3 regions of the Micromonospora sp. KLBMP9576 genome follow, and region 1 is predicted to be linked to each of the others. Evidence: predicted binding sites of a transcription regulator. Region 1 holds the regulator's gene; each other region holds the start of a gene.

What was found. The regulator HrcA, encoded in region 1, represses chaperone genes, less so after heat shock. The targets are predictions, from matches to a motif close to GGTTNGCACNCTCNNNNNGAGNGTGCNAACC.
Region 2: a site for HrcA is predicted at 2,484-2,514, ahead of groL (chaperonin GroEL). Genes of this name have one in related genera too.
Region 3: a site for HrcA is predicted at 1,457-1,487, ahead of groES (co-chaperone GroES). Genes of this name have one in related genera too.

The regions. Positions count from the first base shown of each region.
Region 1 covers NZ_CP194567.1:4,999,156-5,004,262, reverse strand. Annotated here, with positions in the region: gene hemW (radical SAM family heme chaperone HemW) at 1-1,222, shown strand, start outside; gene ACQ452_RS21975 (DUF4870 domain-containing protein) at 1,288-2,058, opposite strand; gene hrcA (heat-inducible transcriptional repressor HrcA) at 2,299-3,321, shown strand; gene dnaJ (molecular chaperone DnaJ) at 3,395-4,540, shown strand; gene ACQ452_RS21960 (16S rRNA (uracil(1498)-N(3))-methyltransferase) at 5,057-5,107, shown strand, end outside.
Region 2 covers NZ_CP194567.1:5,838,928-5,844,034, reverse strand. Annotated here, with positions in the region: gene paaN (phenylacetic acid degradation protein PaaN) at 1-214, shown strand, start outside; gene ACQ452_RS25990 (N-acetyltransferase family protein) at 296-829, opposite strand; gene ACQ452_RS25985 (cold-shock protein) at 1,040-1,243, shown strand; gene ACQ452_RS25980 (hypothetical protein) at 1,333-2,436, shown strand; gene groL (chaperonin GroEL) at 2,709-4,334, shown strand; gene ACQ452_RS25970 (hypothetical protein) at 4,392-4,568, opposite strand; gene ACQ452_RS25965 (GNAT family N-acetyltransferase) at 4,658-5,107, opposite strand, start outside.
Region 3 covers NZ_CP194567.1:5,558,965-5,564,071, reverse strand. Annotated here, with positions in the region: gene ybaK (Cys-tRNA(Pro) deacylase) at 1-32, opposite strand, end outside; gene ACQ452_RS24580 (THUMP-like domain-containing protein) at 130-1,371, opposite strand; gene groES (co-chaperone GroES) at 1,622-1,936, shown strand; gene groL (chaperonin GroEL) at 2,007-3,653, shown strand; gene ACQ452_RS24565 (molybdopterin-dependent oxidoreductase) at 3,769-5,107, shown strand, end outside.

The DNA.
Region 1 (5,107 bases):
GCCCGGCGTCCTTCCAGAAGGCGAAACCGTCCCCGTCGACGGGTCGCTGCCCGCCACCGCCACCCGAGCCGTCGGCGCGCGCGGCTTCGGCGTGTACGTGCACGTGCCGTTCTGCGCCAGCCGCTGCGGCTACTGCGACTTCAACACCTACACGGCCGCCGAGTTGGGCGGTGGGGCGAGCCGCGAGGACTACGCCGACACGGTGCTCGCCGAGCTGGCGCTCGCCGGCCGCGTGCTGGGCGACACGCCGCCGCCCCGGGTCGACACCGTCTTCGTCGGCGGTGGCACCCCGACCCTGCTCCCCGCCGACGACCTGGCCCGGATCCTCGACGGCATCGACCGCACCTGGGGGCTCGCGCCCGACGCCGAGGTGAGCACCGAGGCCAACCCGGAATCGGTCACGCCGGCGTCGCTGCGGGCGCTGCGGGCCGCCGGCTACACCCGGATCTCGCTGGGCATGCAGTCCGCCGCGCCGGGGGTGCTGGCGATCCTCGACCGCACGCACAGCGCCGGCCGGGCCGTCGCCGCCGCCCGCGAGGCGCGTGACGCCGGGTTCGACCACGTCAACCTGGACCTGATCTACGGCACGCCGGGGGAGACCGAGACGGACTTCGCCGCCTCCCTCGACCAGGTCGTCGCCGCCGGGGTGGACCACGTCAGCGCGTACGCCCTGATCGTCGAGGACGGCACCCGGCTGGCCGCCCGGATGCGCCGCGGCGAGCTGCCGTACCCCTCCGACGACGTCGCCGCGGACCGCTACCTCGCCGCGGAGGCCGCCCTCGACGCGGCCGGGCTGTCCTGGTACGAGGTGTCGAACTGGGCCCGCGACGAGGCGGCCCGGTGCCGGCACAACCTGCTCTACTGGACCGGCGCGGACTGGTGGGGCCTCGGCCCGGGGGCGCACAGCCACGTCGGCGGCGTGCGCTGGTGGAACGTCAAGCACCCCACGACGTACGCGAAGCGGCTGGCGGCCGGCGGGTCGCCCGGCCTGGCCCGGGAGGTGCTCACCGCCGAGGAGACGCACACGGAGGACGTCATGCTCCGGTTGCGCCTCGCGTCCGGGCTGCCGCTGGGCGCCCTCGACGACACCGGGCGGGCCGGTGCCGCGCGGGCCCTCGCCGGCGGGCTGCTGGCCCCCGGCGAGTACGCGGCCGGCCGCGCCGTGCTGACCCTGCGGGGCCGGCTGCTCGCCGACGCGGTGGTGCGCGACCTGCTGCCCTGAGCCGGTTGCCGGCGCTGCCAGCCGGGCCGGCGTGGCGGGCCGGCCGGGGGAGCGGCCGGCCCGGGTCACCGGGTGAAGCTGTAGGTCATCGGGTAGCGGTAGAGCACGCCCTCGTTGGCCTTGACCCCGCCGACGATGCCGAAGATCAGCGGTACCAGCCAGACGAGCATCGGCACGAAGAACAGCACCCCGCAGGTGATCAGCGTGAGCACCCAGCTCAGCACCCCGACGATCGTCCAGGTGAGCTGGAAGTTCAGCGCCGCGACGGCGTGCGCCCGGGCGGTCGGTGACTGCTGCCCCCGAACCATCAGCGCGATGAGCGGCGCCAGCCAGCCGAGCAGGCCGCCGCCGACGATCACGCCGGCCGCGCCGCCGAAGTGGGCGATCAGGGCCCAGTTCTTGTCGTCGTTGCTGGCGTAGCCGCCCGTCGGCGGCCCGTAGCCGCCCCCGGCCGGGTAGCCGCCCCCGGTCGGGTAGCCGCCACCGGGCGGGGGATAGCCGCCGGCCGGATAGCCGCCGGGCGGGGGATAGCCGCCACCGGGTGGTGGGTGACCGCCGTCCGGGTAGCCACCGCCCGGTTCGGGGTGACCGCCGGCTGGGTAGCCGCCGCCGGGCGGGGGGTAGCCCCCGGGCGGGGGGTAGCCGGCCGGCGGCGGTTGTTCGCCGGTGGGCGGCGGATAGCCACCGGGCGGAGGATGGCTGCCCGGGCCCGGTGCCCCGGACAGTGGTGCGGTGGGTTCCTCGGAGCCGAACGGACCGGGAACCCCCGACGAGGGGGCCGGATCCGGCGGAGAACCGGGGTCACCCGCTCCGGGAGGACGAGGTGGTTCAGTCATGCAGGTCACCGTAGGGGCACCGGGCAAGGCGGCACCAGCGTGACACCGGCCAGGACGTGCGGGAGCCCGCCGTTGACGTGCGCCGCCGGGCCGGCCCGGCCGCCGCCGGGCGATCGTCCGAGGTCGATCGTCGCGTGGGCGGCCCCGCCGACGTAGACTGGCACTCGCTACAGTCGAGTGCCAGCAGCCCACCCCGGCCCCCGCGGATGCCGGGGCCGACGTGCGACAGGAGGTGGGGAGATGGGTCTCGACGACCGCAAGCTCGCCGTGCTGCGCGCCATCGTCGAGGACTACGTCGCCACGCAGGAGCCCGTCGGCAGCAGGGCGTTGGTCGAGCGGCACCAGCTCGGGGTCTCCCCGGCGACCGTCCGCAACGACATGGCCGTGCTGGAGGAGGAGGGCTACATCCGCCAGCCGCACACCAGTGCCGGGCGGGTGCCCACCGACCGGGGCTACCGGCTCTTCGTGGACCGGCTGTCCCGGGTGAAGCCGCTCAGTCCGGCCGAGCGCCGGGCGATCGAGCGTTTCCTGGTCGGCGCCGTCGACCTCGACGACGTCGTGCACCGCACCGTCCGGCTGCTGGCGCAACTCACCCGGCAGGTCGCCGTCGTGCAGTACCCGAGCCTGGCCCGTTCCTCGGTGCGGCACCTGGAACTGGTGCCGATCTCCACCACCCGGCTGATGCTGGTCATGATCGCCGACACCGGCCGGGTCGAGCAGCGGCTGGTCGAGCTGCCCGGGCCGGTGCCCGCCGACGACGTCATGGCCCTACGCCGGCTCGTCAACGAGAAGCTGGTCGGCAGCCGGCTGTCGGAGACCCCGCCGTTGGTGCAGGCGCTGGTCGAGGAGTCGTCGCCGCACCTGCGTCCGGCCATGACCACCCTCTCCACCGTGCTGCTCGAGACGCTGATCGAGCGGCACGAGGAGCGGATCGCGCTGGCCGGCACGGCCAACCTCACCCGCGGCGGCCTGCTCGACTTCCAGGGCTCCCTGCGCCCCATCCTGGAGGCGCTGGAGGAGGAGGTCGTGATGCTCAAGCTCATCGGCGAGGCGGAGCCGAGCACGACACGGGTGCTGATCGGTGACGAGAACGAGATCGACAACCTGCGCGCCGCCTCGGTGGTCAGCACCGGCTACGGGCCGGGTTCGACCAGCGTCGGCGGCCTCGGGGTGCTCGGGCCCACCCGGATGGACTACCCCGGCACCATCGCCACGGTGCGGGCCGTGGCACGCTACGTGGGCGAGCTGCTGGCCCAGAACTGACCAGTCAGGGCCGACGGCCGGCTCCGGCCGACGACCGGCGCAACGCGAGACGAACATGAGGACACGGAACGCAGTGGCCAGGGACTACTACGGCATTCTCGGGGTGAGCCGGGAAGCCTCCGACGACGAGATCAAGCGCGCCTACCGCAAGCTGGCGCGACAGTTCCACCCGGACGTGAATCCGGATCCGGAGGCCCAGGAGAAGTTCAAGGACATCAACGCCGCGTACGAGGTCCTTTCGGACGATCGGAAGCGGCAGATCGTCGACCTGGGCGGTGACCCGCTCGCCCCCGGTGGCGGGGGCGCGGGAGGCCCCGGAGGCCCCGGCGGCGCCGGGCCGTTCGTCGGCTTCCAGGACATCATGGACGCGTTCTTCGGCGGCGCGGCCGGGGGCTCGCGTGGTCCGCGACCGCGCACCCGGCCCGGTGCCGACGCGATCCTGCGGCTGGAGCTGGACCTGCACGAGACCGCGTTCGGCGTCGAGGCGCCCATCACCGTCGACACCGCCGTGCTCTGCACCACCTGCTCCGGCGCCGGCACGGCGGCCGGCACCCACCTCGCCACCTGCGAGGCGTGCGCCGGCCGGGGCGAGGTGCAGTCCGTGCAGCGCACCTTCCTCGGCCAGGTGGTCTCCGCCCGGCCGTGCACGGTCTGCCAGGGGCACGGCACCACGATCCCGCACCCCTGCCCGACCTGCGCCGGCGACGGCCGCGTCCGCACCCGACGTTCGCTGACCGTCAAGATCCCGGCCGGCGTCGAGGACGGCATGCGCATCCGCCTCGCCCAGCAGGGCGAGGTCGGCCCGGGCGGCGGCACGGCCGGCGACCTCTACGTGGAGATCCACGAGCGGCCGCACGACGTCTACTCCCGCAAGGGCGACGACCTGCACTGCCGGGTCACCGTGCCGATGACCGCGGCGGCCCTCGGCACGCGGCTGACCATCAAGACGCTGGACAGCGAGGAGACGGTCGACGTCAAGGCCGGCACCCAGCCGGGCAGCACGCTGCGGCTGCGCGCCCGGGGCGTGCCCCACCTGCGCGGCACCGGCCGGGGTGACCTCTACGTCCACCTCGACGTCCGCACCCCCACCAAGCTCGACGCCGACCAGGAGAAGATGCTGCGCGACTTCGCCAAGACCCGGGGCGAGGAGGTCGCCGAGCTCAGCAAGCAGGGCGGCTTCTTCTCCCGGATGCGCGACGCCTTCAACGGCCACGCCTGACGGCCCGGCCGGGCCGTCGCCGGCCGCGACGGCCCGGCGGGTCCGGCATGGCCGGCGCCCGCCCGGGGCAGCGTTCGACCGGTGTCCCGTGCGGCGCGGGGCGGCGGTCGCCGAGACGGGTCGCGGGCCCGTGGGTCGTGGGTTGCGCGGGTCGTGGGGCATGGGCCGCATCGCTCGGCCGTAGGTGGTAGGTGGTCGGACGCTTTTGGAGCTGAGTCGTCTGTGACATCAGGCGGGGCGGTGGTGTCTGGGCCACCGTGGCACCAGACGGCAGGCGAATCGTCTACGACATCAGCTCGAAAGCGTCCCGGGTGCGGCCCCCACTACCCGGCACCCGCCCCGAACGGGCCGGCACCGGCCCCAACCCAGGCGGCACTGGCCGGCTCTCGGCCGAACTGGGGGCTCTCGGCCGAATCTGGGCGGCACCGGCCGGCCGGAAGCCCGGGCGGCCCGCATGCCGGTCGCGCCGGTGGGTTGCCCGGCCGACGTGCGTGAGCGAGGCATTAGCCTGACGTTGTGTCCGCTCCGCTGTTCCTGCTCGACCCGCTGCCCACCGCCGCCCGGCTG
Region 2 (5,107 bases), 840 kb from region 1:
CGACGACGCTGTCCTGGACGCGGCCGAGGCGGTGGCGATCGAGGTCGGGGTGCACCTGTCCGGCAACCTGACCGGCGGGGTCTTCGTGAACCAGTCGGCGGCCTTCTCCGACTTCCACGGCAGCGGCGCCAACCCGGCGGCCAACTCGGCGCTGACCGACGGCGCCTACGTGGCCAACCGGTTCCGCGTCGTGCAGTCCCGCCGGCACGCGTGATCGTCGCGGCTGCCCGGGTCGGTCGCGCGTGGCGCGGCCCGGGCAGCCGCCGGTCGGTGGGGCGGCCCGGGGCGTCGCCGGTCAGGCGGGGCGGCGCATCTGGAGTTCGGTGAGCGCCGGCACGGTGGGGTGCGGGACGCGTACCCCGGTGTCCGCGAAGCCCAGCCGACCGTACGCGCGGCAGGCCCGGTCGTTGCCGACCACGACCTCCAACATCAGCTCGGGGCGCCCGCAGGCCCGCGACCAGTCCGCGACGGCGTCGACCAGGTCACCGAGGAGCCCGGTGCCCCGCCGCGACGGGGTGACGTAGACGGCGTACACCACGGTCAGCCCCGGCTCCCCGGGGGCGGCCATGCCGCCGGCGTGCCCGACGAACCGTCCGCCCGGGTCCGCGACGAACTGCGCGGTGCCCGTCCCGGCGGAGACGGCCGCGATCCGGGCCGCGTACTCGGCGTGTGGGCGGGCCGCCGCGTCGGCGAGGGTCTCCAGGAAGGCCAGTGGGGCGTCGGCGAGCATCTCCAGCCGCAGGGCCCGCATCCGGGCGGCGTCGTCCGGCCGCACCCGCCGGACCTCCGCCCGCCGCGCCGGCCCCGACCCCTCGGGCGTGCTCGTCATGCGCAATGCCTACCACAACGATGATCACCGATGGCATCCGGTCGAAGCGTGCCCGATTTGTGGTCGTGCGCCTTCGTCACGCTTCGTGTAGCGTGCGATTTCGGTCACCGTTTCAGCGGCCCTCATCGATCGCCGATCCGGTGATCCTCCGGTGCCGGTCCGCCCGGCCTCCGGGGTGGTGGAACGCCGCGCAGAGTGAGGAAGTGCACCGTGGCACAGGGCACCGTGAAGTGGTTCAACTCCGAAAAGGGCTACGGCTTCATCGCCGTCGACGGCGGGCAGGACGTCTTCGTCCACTTCTCCGCGATCGAGATGGACGGCTACAAGGCGTTGGACGACGGCCAGCGGGTCGAGTTCGAGGTCGCCCAGGGGCAGAAGGGTCCCCAGGCCGAGCGGGTGCGCGTCATCGCCTGACCGTCCGCCCGCCGCGCGGGCGGGATTAGGCGCGGTTGCGCCGGCAGGGAAGGATCGAGAGCCGTTCCAGCAATCGCTGAGGAGGGTTCATGTCCGACCAGCCACCCCAGGCCGCGCCACCCCCGGGGCGTCCCGACCCCGTGCCGGGTTCCGACGGGCCGGGCGGGCCGGGCGATGCTGCGCCGGCCGGCCCCCCACAGTCGCAGGACTGGGTCTTCCCGCCCACGGGCGGGTTCCCGGCCGGCTCCGGCCCGTACGGCGGGCAGCCGTGGTACCCGGGCGCCCCGGTCGTCTACCCCGGGCAGGGCGGTCACCCCGGCCAGGGGTGGTACCCGCCGGGCCACGGCCTCGACCCGGCCGACCCGCTCGTCACCCCGCCCGGCGCCGGCGTCAGCGGCTGGTTCGACCGGTGCGTCGGCGCGGTACGCCGGGGCTGGCGGCTGCTGCTGCCGATCCTGCTGCTCACCCAGGTGCTGCCGGCCGTGGCGGTGTCGGTGCTCTCGCTGGTCGTCGACCCGTCCGCCCGGTGGGAGACCTCGACGGCCGCCGATCCCACCGCGCTGCCCGACACCTTCGCGGCGGACCTGGGCGTCCTGCTGGCCGTGGTGCTCGGCGGCTCCTTCCTCTTCGGCCTGGTGCAGAGCGTGGGTTGGGCGGCCGGGAGCTGGGTGATCGCCCGGCAGGCGGTCGGCGAGCAGGTGAGCCTGGGCGCGGCCCTGGCCTACGGCGCGCGTCGGGCGCTGGGCCTCTGGGGCTGGACCCTGTTGACCAGTGTGATCATCGGGCTCGGTCTCTGTCTCTGCGTGCTCCCCGGCATCTACTTCGCCTTCGCGCTGAGCATGGTCGGCCCGGTCTACCTCTTCGAACGGCACGCTCCGATCGGCCGCTCGTTCCGGATGTTCCACGACCGGCTCGGCCTGATGCTGGGCCGGGTGGCGCTGGTGGCGGCGGCGGTGATCGTCGGCGGCGGGCTCGCCGGGCTGGTGGAGAGCATCGGGGCGCTGCCGTTCGGCACCGCCCCGCTGGAGTCGCCGGGCTCGGCGGTGGGCGTGCTCACGGTGACGCTGGTGGGCGGGGTGCTCGCCCTGCCGACCTACCTCGCCCAGTTGGTCGGTCTGCTGGTCACGTATGCCGAGCAGCGCGCCCACGAGGGGCCGGTGGACAGCGCCCGGTTGGCCGGTGAACTGGGCTGAGCGGGGCGGTCGTGCTTGCACTCGGCAGGGGAGAGTGCTAAACAAGTCATTGGCACTCGCATACCGTGAGTGCCAATGGTCGGGGCGGTAGGGCCACGGCCGGGCCGGCGTCCACACGCGGGTTCGGCACATGGCCGGTCGTCGCGGGCTATCCGGCCCGGCCGAGGAGACGTCGTCGTCGCCAGGTGGCGACGTCCCAAGGTGCGTACACCAGGCGGCCCATCCGGGAGACACTCCGGGTGGCCCGTGAGTGTCCAGGAGGACAACGCCGTATGGCCAAGATGATCGCGTTCGACGAAGAGGCTCGCCGCGGCCTCGAGCGGGGCATGAACCAGCTCGCCGACGCCGTGAAGGTGACCCTCGGCCCCAAGGGCCGCAACGTCGTGCTCGAGAAGAAGTGGGGTGCCCCCACCATCACCAACGATGGTGTGAGCATCGCCAAGGAGATCGAGCTCGAGGACCCCTACGAGAAGATCGGCGCCGAGCTGGTCAAGGAGGTCGCCAAGAAGACCGACGACGTCGCCGGTGACGGCACGACGACGGCGACCGTCCTGGCCCAGGCCCTGGTTCGCGAGGGCCTGCGCAACGTGGCGGCCGGTGCCAACCCGATGGCCCTGAAGCGGGGCATCGAGGCCGCCGTGGCCAGCGTCTCGGAAGAGCTGCTCAAGCTCGCCAAGGACGTCGAGACCAAGGAGCAGATCGCCTCCACCGCCTCCATCTCCGCCGGTGACAACACCGTCGGCGAGATCATCGCCGAGGCGATGGACAAGGTCGGCAAGGAAGGCGTCATCACCGTCGAGGAGAGCAACACCTTCGGGCTGGAGCTGGAGCTCACCGAGGGCATGCGCTTCGACAAGGGCTACATCTCGGCCTACTTCATGACCGACCCGGAGCGCATGGAGGCCGTCTTCGACGACCCCTACCTTCTGATCGTCAACAGCAAGATCTCGTCGGTCAAGGACCTGCTCCCGATCCTCGAGAAGGTCATGCAGTCGGGCAAGCCGCTGCTGATCATCTCCGAGGACATCGAGGGCGAGGCCCTGGCCACCCTGGTCGTCAACAAGGTCCGCGGCACCTTCAAGTCGGTCGCCGTCAAGGCGCCGGGCTTCGGTGACCGTCGCAAGGCCATGCTGGCCGACATCGCCATCCTCACCGGTGGCCAGGTCATCAGCGAGGAGGTCGGCCTCAAGCTCGACGCCGTCACCCTCGACATGCTGGGCCGCGCCCGCAAGGTCGTGGTGACCAAGGACGAGACCACCATCGTCGACGGTGCCGGCGACGCCGAGCAGATCCAGGGCCGGGTCAACCAGATCCGGGCCGAGATCGACAAGAGCGACTCCGACTACGACCGCGAGAAGCTGCAGGAGCGGCTGGCCAAGCTGGCCGGCGGCGTCGCGGTGATCAAGGTCGGCGCGGCCACCGAGGTCGAGCTGAAGGAGCGCAAGCACCGCATCGAGGACGCCGTTCGCAACGCGAAGGCCGCCGTCGAGGAGGGCATCGTCCCGGGTGGTGGCGTCGCGCTGGTGCAGGCCGGCAAGACCGCCTTCGACAAGCTGGACCTGGTGGGCGACGAGGCCACCGGCGCGAACATCGTCAGGGTCGCGCTGGACGCCCCGCTGCGGCAGATCGCCGTCAACGCCGGCCTCGAGGGCGGCGTCGTGGTGGAGAAGGTCCGCAACATCGCGGCGGGCCACGGCCTGAACGCCGCCAACGGCGAGTACGTCGACCTGCTGGCGGCCGGCATCATCGACCCGGCCAAGGTCACCCGTTCGGCGCTGCAGAACGCCGCCTCCATCGCGGCGCTCTTCCTCACCACCGAGGCCGTCGTGGCGGACAAGCCGGAGAAGACCCCGGCCGCCCCGGCTGGTCCGGGTGGCGGCGGAGACATGGACTTCTGAGTCCAGTTCCCACGCCGGAAGGGGCGGGCCGCGTCAGCGGCCCGCCCCTTCCGCTGTTCAGGTCGGCAGCGGTCGCCGGCCCTGCGGCTGCGGGATCTGCACCGGCTCGTCGACCAGCGTCACCGGCTCGTCGGCCGGCTCGTCGACACCGGCCATCTCCGCCCGCTGCTCCGCGTCGCCGTAGTCGAGCCGGTCGAACGGCAGCGGGCCGGGGCGTTCGTCGTCCGTCGTCATGGCTGCCTCCTCTACCCGAAACGGTAGGGCGCGACGATCACCGATGCGGGCGAATGGCGCTATAGGGATCGATGTCCCGTTCGTCCCCGTCAGGCCCCGACCGTCCTGCGGTAGAGGAAGAAGACGCGCTCGATCCGGGCCCCCGCGCTGCCCGAGTAGAAGGGCACCGGCCCCACCCAGCCGATCTGCGCCGCCGTCACCCCGGCCGCCCGCTGGTCGCGCAGGCACCGGCGCAGGAGTACCCCGCCGATCCCCGATCCCTCGGCCGCCGGGGCGGTCCCCATGGGGCCGAACCAGCTCGGCCGGGACGACCCGTACGCGGCGAAGCCCAGCACCTCGCCGTCGCGTTCGGCCAGGTGACAGCCCGCCCCCTCCCGGCCGACCGACCCGGCCAGCTCGGCGTCCCAGGCGCCGCCGAACGTGGCGCGGGCGAACCGCGTCAGCGCCGGCAGGTCACCCGCCTCGGCCCGGCGCACCGTCACGCCCCGCCCGGCCAGCCGCTCCTGGGCGGCCTCCGTCGGGCGCAGCGCGGGCGAGGC
Region 3 (5,107 bases), 560 kb from region 1:
AGCGCGGTCGCCGGAGTGCCCTGTCCCGCCATGACCGCCAAGATAACCCGGTACCGCGCCGCGACCGGGTATCGCGCGAGCGGCCCGGGACGGCGCGGCCCGCCGCCGGAGGGCGGGGCGGCCCGCGAGCTACCCGACCGGCCGGCAGATCAGCGTCGTCGGCGCCCCGGCGACCCGGGTCAGCACCAGGCTGGCCGCCTCGCCGCCGGCCAGCCTCAGGTCCCGGCGGAGCTGCTCCGGCTCCAGCGCGGACCCGCGCTTGAGGATCTCCACTCGGCCGACCCGGCGCTCGCGCAGCAGCGCCCGCAGCCGCTTGAGCGAGAACGGCAGCACGTCGGTGACCTCCAGGCAGCGGGCGAACGGCGTCGGTGTCGTGGTGTCCGCGTAGAGGTAGGCGATGCTGGGATCGGCCAGCGTCGCGCCCAGGGTGTCGGCGAGTTCCGCGACGAGGTGCGCGCGGACCACCGCCGGGTCCGGGTCGTACAGGAAGCGGCGTGTCGGGCCGAGGGTGGCCTCGGCCTGCCCGGACCCGGTGAGCTGCCAGGCGTGCCCGAGCCGGTCGCGCTGGTGGGAGGGGTCACCCACGGCGTCGCGGGCGGCGACCGGGTCGCCCCGCAGCACGGTGGCCCGGCGGGGGACCTCGGCGAGCTGGCCGCACCACAGGGCCGCCTCGACCAGGTCGCCGTCGACGCTGACCCACTCGGCCTCGGCGCCCGCCGGGAGCAGCGCGTGGTCGATGCCGGGCGCCACCTTCACGACGGTGTGCGGCACCCGCCCGGTCAGCCCGACCACGAAGTCCCAGGGCGGTGAGTAGGCGTTCGGGTCGAAGATGCGCCGCCCGGTGCCGGCCCGGCGTCGCGCCGGGTCGCAGAACACCCCGTCGACCCGGCCGACGTCGAACGCCGTGGCGTCGCCGCACTCCACCGTGAACAGTTCGGCCAGCCCGGCCGCCTCGGCGTTCGCGGCGGCCATCGCGGCGGTCACCGGGTCGGCCTCCACGCCGTACACGCGGATGCCGGCCCGGGCGGCGGCGAGCGCGTCCGCGCCGAGGCCGCAGCCGAGGTCGGCGAGGGTGCGCACCCCGGCGGCCCGCAGCCGCCCGGCCCGGCGCGCCGCGACGACGCCCCGGGTGGCCTGTTCCAGCCCGGCCCGGGTGAGGAACATCCCGGCCGCCGCCGGCCCGAACTTGCCCACCGCCCGGCGCCGCAGCTCGGCCTGGGTGAGGGCGGTCGCCGCCAGTGTGGCCGGCAGGCCGGACCGGCGCAGGGCGGTCGTCGCGGTCAGCGGGTCGCCGCCGGCCAGCCGCGCGGCCGCGTCGAGCGCGGCCGATCCCTCGGGTGTGCGGAGGGCGGCGAGTTGGTCGAGGTCCACCGGGTCATTGTGGTCGGCGGGTCCGACTCGCCGGGCGGCGGGCTGGCACTCTCCTTGACGGAGTGCTAGCCGAGGAATAACCTGCGATTAGCACTCTCACCCTGAGGGTGCCAGCTTCCGGGCCTCGTGGCCCGGGCGCTGAACGCCAGGCGGACCGGCACCCGCGACGACGGCCCCGCCCGGTGGCAGTTGGCAGATTGACACTGGCCGGCTTGCTGGCCGGTAACGAAACCCAATACCCCGGGAGGGTATGCCCGTGACTACCGCGACCAAGGTTGCGATCAAGCCGCTCGAGGACCGCATCGTGGTCCAGGCGAACGAGGCTGAGACCACCACGGCGTCGGGCATCGTGATCCCCGACACCGCCAAGGAGAAGCCGCAGGAGGGCACCGTCCTCGCTGTCGGCCCGGGCCGGATCGACGACAAGGGCAACCGGGTTCCGGTTGACGTCTCCGTCGGCGACACCGTCATCTACTCGAAGTACGGCGGCACCGAGATCAAGTACGCCGGCGAGGAGTACCTGGTGCTCTCCGCCCGCGACGTCCTCGCGGTCATCGAGAAGTAGACAACCGATCAGTGTCGTCGCCCCGGTCCGGCTCGCCGGGCCGGGGCGACGTCGCTTCGAAGGGACATACATGGCGAAGATCCTGAGCTTCTCGGACGACGCCCGGCACCTGCTGGAGCACGGTGTCAACGCCCTCGCGGACACGGTCAAGGTCACCCTCGGCCCGCGCGGGCGCAACGTCGTCCTGGACAAGAAATTCGGTGCGCCCACGATCACCAACGATGGCGTGACCATCGCCAAGGAGATCGAGCTCACCAACCCCTACGAGAACCTCGGCGCGCAGCTGGTCAAGGAGGTGGCGACGAAGACCAACGACGTCGCCGGCGACGGGACCACCACCGCCACCGTGCTGGCCCAGGCGATGGTCCGCCACGGCCTGCGCAACGTCACGGCCGGCGCGAACCCGGCCGGGCTCAAGCGGGGCATCGACGCGGCGGCCGCCAAGGTCTCCGAGGCGCTGCTCGGCCGCGCGGTCGAGGTCGCCGACAAGGAGTCGATCGCGCACGTCGCGACCATCTCCGCGCAGGACGCCACGATCGGCGAGCTGATCGCCGAGGCGATGGAACGGGTCGGCCGCGACGGTGTCATCACCGTCGAGGAGGGCTCCGCCCTGCACACCGAGCTGGACGTGACCGAGGGTCTCCAGTTCGACAAGGGCTTCATCTCGCCGAACTTCGTGACCGACATGGAGTCGCAGGAGTCGGTCCTCGAGGACCCGTACATCCTGATCACGACGCAGAAGATCTCGGCGATCGAGGAACTGCTGCCGCTGCTGGAGAAGGTCCTGCAGAACAGCAAGCCGCTGCTGATCATCGCCGAGGAAGTCGACGGCCAGGCGCTGTCGACGCTGGTGGTCAACTCGATCCGCAAGACCCTCAAGGTCTGCGCGGTCAAGGCCCCCGGCTTCGGCGACCGCCGCAAGGCGATGCTGCAGGACATGGCGATCCTCACCGGCGCCGAGCTGGTCGCGCCCGAGCTGGGCTACAAGCTCGACCAGGTGGGCCTGGAGGTGCTCGGCACCGCCCGGCGCGTCGTGGTCGACAAGGAGAACACCACTGTCGTCGACGGTGGCGGCCAGTCGGCCGAGGTCGCTGACCGGGTGGCGCAGATCCGCAAGGAGATCGAGGCCTCGGACTCCGACTGGGACCGCGAGAAGCTCGCCGAGCGGCTGGCCAAGCTGTCCGGCGGCATCGCGGTCATCAAGGTCGGCGCCGCGACCGAGGTCGAGATGAAGGAGCGCAAGCACCGCATCGAGGACGCGATCGCCGCGACCAAGGCCGCGGTCGAGGAGGGCACCGTCCCGGGTGGCGGCGCCGCCCTGGTGCAGATCCTGCCGGCGCTCGACGACGACCTGGGCTTCACCGGCGACGAGAAGGTCGGCGTCTCGGTGGTGCGCAAGGCGCTGGTCGAGCCGCTGCGCTGGATCGCCCAGAACGCCGGCCACGACGGCTACGTCGTGGTGCAGAAGGTGGCCGAGAAGGAGTGGGGCCACGGCCTCGACGCGGCCACCGGCGAGTACGTGGACCTGGCGAAGTCCGGCATCATCGACCCGGTGAAGGTGACCCGCAACGCGGTCACCAACGCCGCGTCGATCGCCGGCCTGCTGCTCACCACGGAGAGCCTCGTGGTGGAGAAGCCGGAGAAGGCCGAGCCGGCCGCCGCCGGTGGCCACGGCCACGGCCACGGTCACGGCCACCAGCACGGCCCGGGCTTCTGACCCTAGTCGTACGCCTCGTCGGGGCGCACCGTCCACGTGACGGTGCGCCCCGATGCCGTTGCGTGTGCCGGGGGCGGGGCTATCGCTCTGCCGCTGCTTCGGAAACACTGGCCCGATGAGCCGTACGACGCGCCGGTACGCCGCCCTGGCCGGGGTCACCGCAGCAGCGGTGGCGATCGGCTCCGCCGAGCTGGTCGCGGTGCTCACCGGCCCCCGTTCGGCGCCGCTGGTCGCCGTCGGCGGGCTCGTCGTCGACACCGTGCCCGAGCCCCTCAAGCAGCTCGGCATCGCCCTCTTCGGTACGTACGACAAGATCGCGCTGCTGGTCGGGACGGGCCTGCTGCTGGCCGCCTTCGCGGCGCTGCTCGGCGTGCTGTCCCTGCGCCGGTTGGCGGTCGGGTTGGCCGGGATCGTGGCCTTCGCCGCCCTCGGTGTGGCCGCCGCCGTGACCCGGGCCGGCGCGGGGCCCGCCGACGCGCTGCCCGCGCTGATCGGTGCCGGGCTCGGGGCGGCGGTGCTGTGGGCCTTCGTCGCCGGCCCGTGGGAACTCGACCCGTGGCCCTGGTCCCCGCCCTCCCCGCCGTCGGGCGCCGAGCCGCCCGCCGGGCCGCTGGAGCCCAACGATCCGGCCTCCCGGCGACGGTTCCTGGCCGGGGCCGGGGCGCTGCTCGGCGCGGCCGGGGTGGCCGGGCTCGGGGGCCGGTGGCTGTCCGGCCGGCGGGGGGTGTCGGCGGCCCGGGAGGCCGTGGCGCTGCCCGCGCCGGCGGTGCCCGCCCCGGCGGTGCCGGCCGGGGCCGACCTGTCGCTGGCCCAGCTCGCCCCGTACGTGACGCCCAACTCCGGCTTCTACCGGATCGACACCGCGCTGGTGGTGCCGCAGGTGGACCCGGGGACCTGGCGGCTGCGCATCCACGGCCGGGTACGCGACGAGATCGAGCTGAGCTTCGCCGACCTGCTCGCCCGCCCGATGGTCGAGCGGTACGTGACCCTCGCCTGCGTCTCCAACGAGGTGGGCGGCGACCTCGTCGGCAACGCCCGCTGGCTGGGCGTGCCGATCCGGGAGCTGCTCGACGAGGCCGGGCCGCTGGAGGGCGCCGACCAGGTCGTCGGCCGCTCGGTCGACGGGTGGACCTGCGGCACGCCGACCGCCGTGCTGCGCGACGGGCGCGACGCGCTGCTGGCGGTGGGGATGAACGGCGCGCCGCTGCCGGTGGAGCACGGCTTTCCGGTGCGGATGGTGGTGCCCGGCCTGTACGGGTACGTGTCGGCCTGCAAGTGGGTGACGGAGCTGGAACTGACCAGCTTCGCGGATTTCGACGCGTACTGGGTGCCGCGCGGGTGGTCGGCGCAGGGGCCGGTGAAGACGCAGTCCCGCATCGACACGCCCCGCCCACGCAACCGGCTCACCGCCGGCCTGATCACGGTGGCCGGGGTGGCCTGGGCGCCGCACCGCG